DNA from 3 places in the Clostridium kluyveri DSM 555 genome. Region 1 is predicted to be linked to each of the others. Evidence: riboswitches for the same ligand, from Rfam matches in the RefSeq annotation. Region 1 holds a riboswitch; each other region holds the start of a gene.
What was found. Region 1 has a riboswitch for glycine ahead of CKL_RS17165 (amino acid permease). Riboswitches for the same ligand answer to the same signal wherever they lie in the genome.
Positions count from the first base shown of each region.

Region 1 (2,280 bases):
AACAGCTGCTGAAAACATCAAAGCATTAGAAGGTACTTTATTAGAAGTTAACCTTTTCATTGAATTAGGGGCATTATTTTCTTTAGCAAGAGAATAGACCATACGGCTTGTACTAAATATTCCGCTATTGCAAGCAGATGCCGCTGACGTTAACACAACAAAATTTACAATACTTGCTGCTGCTGCGATTCCCACTGCTGCAAATACCTGTACAAATGGACTTTTATCTGCATTAATTGAATTCCAAGGGTATATACTCATAATAACAGTAAGTGCTCCAATGTAAAAAATAATAATTCTAATTGGAATATTGTTAATAGCCTTTGGAATGACATACTCTGGATTTTCAGTTTCACCCGCTGTCAAGCCAACCAATTCAATTCCTGTAAAAGCAAATACGACCATTTGAAAGGAAAGAATAAAACCACTTGTCCCATTTGGAAACCATCCTCCGTGATTCCAAAGATTCGTAAAGCTAGATGCGCCAACATTTGTAGAAAATCCTTTAATAATCATAAATGTACCAATTATAATTAGTGCTAAAATTGCAACAATTTTAATTAAAGCAAACCAGAATTCCATTTCCCCGAACAACTTTACTGTAGTGAGGTTCATAATTAATAAAATTATAAGAACTACAAGACTCGGAACCCATTGAGCTATATTAGGCAGCCAATATTGTATATAAAGTCCTGATGCAGTTAAATCAGCCATAGCAAGTGAGATCCAACAAAACCAATAAGTCCATCCAGTAATAAATGCTGCTCCATTTCCCATATACTCCTGTACAAAGTCTACAAAAGAATGATAGTTTAAATTAGAGAGCAATAATTCCCCAAGAGCACGCATGATAAGAAAACAAACTACCCCTGTTATGGTATATGCAAATAAAATAGATGGCCCTGCCAAATGAATTGATCTGCCTGAACCAAGGAATAATCCGGTACCAATTGCACCTCCAATTGCAAGTAGTTGAACATGCCGATTTTTTAATCCTCGTGATAAGTTTTCATTTTCTGACATATATATTCCGCCTTTCTAATACTGCTGTTTTAAAATTCATTTTAAAATATTATTGATACGAGCACTGTCATAAGAAATCATTACAAAATATGATATCACTAATACAGTACTTAATGTGATTAAACTAATAATGTTCCTTTGTGAATTGCTCCATTTTATCCCTCCATTTTAGCAAAAGGCATCTCCCAAAGATGCCTTTTGCTATGTAAATATTTTTTGATTAGAGATACAAATGGGAATAGATAAGCTTTGAATGAAGTAATCAATTATGTATTACCATTATAAGACATGCTACCTTTTCCCTGTCCTTTTACCTGAGAGTTTCGCCCTTCGACTTTCTCCTTCGGTGCTCATTAAGAGTCTCTCCAAGGATTCATCCAATAGCGGTCATCTCTAAATTAAATAGGTACCTGAAAGATTTACTTCTTCGGTGAATGGCTATTGCCATAACTCTCCCACTATTTTCATCTGAAATATTCAATTTACCGTTATATATTAATATATTTTTAATAAAATTGCAATGATTTCTTCATTTTTGAGTGTATATAGCCTCCTCATCTCTAAAACCTTGAATGTAAAAAAAGCCTATATCGTTAGATAAGGGCTTTTAGTCCTTAGATTACAACCGTACACCAAAATTTAAAGACAATATTACCATGATTTGTAAGTTTAAATAACATAAGCGAATCTGGCATTATTATTTTAATTACTAATATAAAAAAAGGAATTAGGCATAAAGTAGTAGTGCCGGTAATTGTAGACCACATTTGTGATGTGATTTCACTATTTTCTTTCAAAAATCGTGCGTTGAAAATTGCATACCATGTCCAAAGACATAATGCAGATTAACCGCCTCGCTTTAGAATGAATATTTAATATTCAAGGAGAGATGAAAATGAAAACTGTCGAGGAACAACTGCGTATTATAGCAAAGGGCGTTAGCATACTGGTAGATGAGGATGAACTACGAAACAAGCTGACGGAATTCATTCAAAACAATCGGCCCCTGATTATCAAATTGGGACTGGATCCAAGTGCGCCGGATATCCACCTAGGGCATGCCGTTGTACTGCGAAAAATCAAGCAGATGCAGGACTTAGGGCATGAAGCGGTGATTATCATCGGTGATTTCACCGGAAAAATCGGTGACCCATCAGGCAAATCAAAGGGCCGTAATGCTTTGACCGACGAGCAGGTAAGGGAAAATGCCCGGACGTATTTCGAACAGATATTCAAGGTGCTGGACAAGAAAAAAAC
Region 1 is NC_009706.1:3,572,995-3,575,274, forward strand. It holds gene CKL_RS17165 (amino acid permease) at 1-1,023, opposite strand, end outside; glycine riboswitch at 1,316-1,402, opposite strand; gene tyrS (tyrosine--tRNA ligase) at 1,919-2,280, shown strand, end outside.

Region 2 (2,280 bases), 1.2 Mb from region 1:
CTTACTCCTACGTTTATTATGCAGTCAGCTTCTCCTACTCCATGAAATGCTCCTGCCATGAAAGGATTATCTTCAACGGCATTTGAAAATACTACAAGTTTAGCACATCCTATGCTTTCCTTTTCTCGTGTAAGATAGGCAGTTTGTTTTATTATACGTCCCATATCCCTTACAGCATCCATATTTATTCCTGCTTTTGTAGTAGCTACATTTACAGAAGAACATACTTTTTCAGTAACAGATAGTGCTTCTGGAAGGGATTTAATTAATATCTTGTCGCCTTTAGAATAGCCTTTATGTACAAGACATGAAAAGCCTCCAATGAAATCAATACCCAGTGTTTGGGTTGCCTTATCTAAAATTTTTGCATATTCTATATAATCTGTATCGGAACTTGCCTGTGCAATAAGGGAAATAGGAGTTACAGATATTCTTTTATTTATTATTGGAATACCGTATTCCACTTCGATTTCCTGGGCAGTTTTAACTAGATTTTCAGCGCAGGTAGTTATTTTATCATATATTTTTGTACGTGCTTTTTTACCATCGCTATCTATACAATCTAAAAGGGATATTCCCATGGTTATAGTTCTTATATCTAAATTTTCTCTATGGATCATATTAATTGTTTCTAATATATTTTTAGTATTGATCATTTTATCCAACTCCTCAGTTTAAATTTCATGCATAGAAGTAAATATATCTTCTCGTTGAATTTTGATAACCACATCAATTTTTTTTGCCTTATCTTCAAGAGCAGTTTTTAAATTACTAAAAGTTATGTTCATTTGGGATAGGTCTACAAGCATTACCATGGTAAAGTAATCTTTTATGAGAGTTTGGTTTATGTCTAAGATATTTATATTATTTTCATATAAAACAGAAGTTACATTATAGATAATACCTGTTTTATCCTCGCCAATTACAGTTATGAATGCTTTCATTATTTACATCTCCTTAATAGTTATTGTATTGTTAATAATTTACCCAGAAAAAATAAAATGAGACTAAAAATAAAATTAGTCTCTGGAAAACAGATTTTAAGTGTATGTCTATAAAAGACAGACAGAAACTTAAAACATGAAATCCCCTGTCCTTTTTACCTGAGAGTTTCACCAAAATTTTGGCTTTCCCCTTCGGTGCTCTTAAAGAGTCTCTCCAGAGGTTCGTCCAATAACGGTTTACAAATTACTCCCATTATCTTCATCCGTTCTTATTAAATTGATAAAATGATTATAACACGTTTAAACAGTCAATTCAAATCAATTGTAAATTGACAGAATGTTGACAAAAAGACAAGGTATATGTTAGAATAAAGCGATCTTTAGTTACAACTTTTAAATATATTTAAAGTTGTTAGTTTAGAAGATTTTGATTATCATTCTAAATTGGATAGGGAGAATATTATGTCACAAATAGAAGTAAAAAATGTATATAAGATTTTCGGGAAAAATCCTAAGAGGGTAATTTCACTTTTAGAAAAAGGAATGACAAAAAATGAAATACATAATAAGACAGGAAATTCTGTAGGAGTAAATAATGCTAGTTTTCAAGTAAACGAAGGTGAATTTTTTGTAATTATGGGTCTATCAGGAAGTGGTAAGTCTACTTTAATAAGATGCCTGAATAGATTAATAGATGCGACAAGTGGCATGGTATTAATTGATGGAGAAGACATATTAAAATGCAGTGAAGATAAGCTTCGTGAAATCAGGCGAAAAAAAATAGCCATGGTATTTCAAAATTTCGCTCTTTTTCCCCATAGAACCATATGCAGTAATGTAGAATATGGATTGGAAATACAGGGAATTGACTTAAAAGTGAGGAAAGAGAAGGCATATAAGGCTTTAGAATTGGTGGGATTAAAAGGATATGAGGAAAGTATGCCTGATGAATTGAGCGGAGGTATGAAACAGAGAGTTGGACTTGCTAGAGCTTTAGCAACAGATGCAGGTATACTGTTAATGGATGAAGCATTTAGTGCGTTAGATCCGTTGATACGCAAAGAGATGCAAGAAGAGATGCTGCAGTTGCAATCAAGAATGCATAAAACTGTGATATTTATAACTCATGATTTGGACGAGGCACTGAGATTAGGTGATAGAATTGCCATAATGAAGGACGGAAGTATAGAGCAAATTGGTACATCAGAAAATATATTGACCCATCCTGCTAACAAGTATGTGAAGAGGTTTGTACAGGATGTGGATAGAACCAAAATAATCACTGCATCGGCTATAATGGAAAAATCCAAGGCAATAATTCTTTCTAAAGATGGCC
Region 2 is NC_009706.1:768,705-770,984, forward strand. It holds gene CKL_RS03805 (PFL family protein) at 1-656, opposite strand, end outside; gene CKL_RS03810 (ACT domain-containing protein) at 675-944, opposite strand; glycine riboswitch at 1,081-1,172, opposite strand; gene CKL_RS03815 (quaternary amine ABC transporter ATP-binding protein) at 1,407-2,280, shown strand, end outside.
Region 2: linked by a shared signal. The riboswitch ahead of CKL_RS03810 (ACT domain-containing protein) and the one ahead of CKL_RS17165 (amino acid permease) in region 1 are both predicted to bind glycine.

Region 3 (2,280 bases), 1.7 Mb from region 1:
CAGGAAATATTTAAATGTATTACAGGCCTTGCCAATAGAATAGGTGCAATAGTTGTGGCAGAGGGGGTGGAAACCCAAATTGAACTTAATTATGTAGTTGAATTTGGTGCCCATTTGGTTCAGGGATATTTTTTTTCAAAGCCTGAATTTATAAATAATAATATGATTAAAAAGGTTAATGATAAGATTGAAAATGCAGTAAATAGTTATAAAGAGCATATGATTTTAAAGGCCAGAAGAGACAGGCTCTATAGGTATAAAATTGACAAGTTTTTAAGTAAGTTTGTTAAAGAACTTAGAGTAAATCCTGTGAATAACTTTGATAATTTAATTTTAGAGTTTATAGACAAATATAAAAATCTAGATATTGAGTGTGCTTATATTCTTGATGAGACTGGAATTCAAATTACCGATACCATTTTTTCCAAAGAAAAAAGTGGTATCCACCCTGATGGTATTGTATTTTCTCCTGCAGTAAAGGGAGAAGATAATTCCCTAAAGAGATACTATTATGAGCTTATGAATTCTAAAATTGACAATTATTTTTCAGAACCCTATATATCCTATGCTACGGGAGAAATTTGTATAACATTATCTAGAATTTTTACGCATAATAATTATAAAAAATACATATTATGTATAGATATTGCTAAAGGTTAAAAATTATATGAATTTCACAATAATTTTATATATTAATTTTTTTATTGCAAATAATGAGGGGTAAAGTTTAAGGAATTAATACAAGTTTTGGTGTTTTTGTTGACACTGTAAAAAGGCTATGCTAATATTTTATTAATAAAAATTAATACTCGAATGATAAATTTAGGAGAGACTGCCAGAAATATGGCGGCACCGAAGGGGAAGCTGCAGTAAACTCTCAGGTAAAAGGACTGAATTTTGACGAAACTCTGGAAAGTAGCAATACACCGAAGAAGCTAAAATCTTTCAGGTATAAAAGACAGAGCGCATAAATAAATAGGTTGTTTATTTATGTGCTTTTTTATTATTGAAAAGGGGATGGAGCAATGGAAAAGAAGACACCACTTTATGAAAAGCATCTAAAATATAAAGGGAAGATGGTTCCTTTTGCAGGCTATCTGCTTCCAGTTCAATATGAAGGGGGAGTAATAGCAGAGCATATGGCAGTACGGAAAGTCTGTGGATTATTTGATGTATCTCATATGGGAGAAATTACTTGCAGAGGAGAAGATGCATTAAAAAATCTTAATCATTTGCTTACCAATAATTTTGAAGGAATGTATGATGGCCAGGCAAGATATAGCCCTATGTGCAATGAAAAAGGCGGCGTAGTGGATGATATGATTGTATATAAAGTAAAGGACAATGATTATTTGATTGTGGTCAATGCCGCAAATAAAGATAAGGATTACAGCTGGATGAAATCTCATGGTGAGGGGAATGTAGTATTTGAGGATATTTCAGAGGATGTGGCGCAAATTGCACTACAGGGACCTTCCTCATTTTCAGTTATAAGCAATGTGGTAAAATCAGATGAAATACCCAAGAAATATTACAGCGGCATATTTAACTGTACTTTAGAAGGGGCAAAGTGCATGATTTCAAAAACAGGATATACCGGAGAAGATGGCTATGAAATATATATGGAATCTGACAAAGCACCTAGGATATGGGAGGCTCTTTTAGAAGCAGGTAAGGAAGAGGGATTGATTCCCTGTGGTTTAGGTGCCAGAGATACACTTAGACTGGAAGCTTCCATGCCTTTGTATGGACATGAGATGAATGATGAAATAACGCCTATAGAAGCGGGTCTTGGCATGTTTATTAAAATGGATAAAAAGGACTTTATAGGTAAGAAAGCCTTAGAGCAGAATCAGCCTATACAAAAAAAGAGGGTAGGATTAAAAGTTACAGGGAGAGGCATTATAAGGGAGAATATGGAGGTTTATTCAGGAGATTATAATATTGGAATTACCACATCTGGAACTCACTGTCCATATATTGGTTATCCTGCAGCTATGGCACTGCTTTCCTCAGATTACAGTAAGCTGGGAACAAAAGTAACAGTAATTGCAAGAAGAAAAAAAATAGAAGCAGAGGTAGTAGAGCTGCCATTTTATAAAAAAAGTAAATAGGAGGAATAAAACATGAATTTTCCAAAGGAACTTATGTACACTGAATCGCATGAATGGGTAAAAATAGAAGGAGATAAGGCTTTGGTGGGACTAACTGATTATGCTCAAAGTGAACTTGGGGATCTGGTATTTGTAAATCTTCCAGAGGAAGGTGATGAAGTTACCG
Region 3 is NC_009706.1:1,876,209-1,878,488, reverse strand. It holds gene CKL_RS08720 (EAL domain-containing protein) at 1-660, shown strand, start outside; glycine riboswitch at 814-903, shown strand; gene gcvT (glycine cleavage system aminomethyltransferase GcvT) at 1,026-2,114, shown strand; gene gcvH (glycine cleavage system protein GcvH) at 2,127-2,280, shown strand, end outside.
Region 3: linked by a shared signal. The riboswitch ahead of gcvT (glycine cleavage system aminomethyltransferase GcvT) and the one ahead of CKL_RS17165 (amino acid permease) in region 1 are both predicted to bind glycine.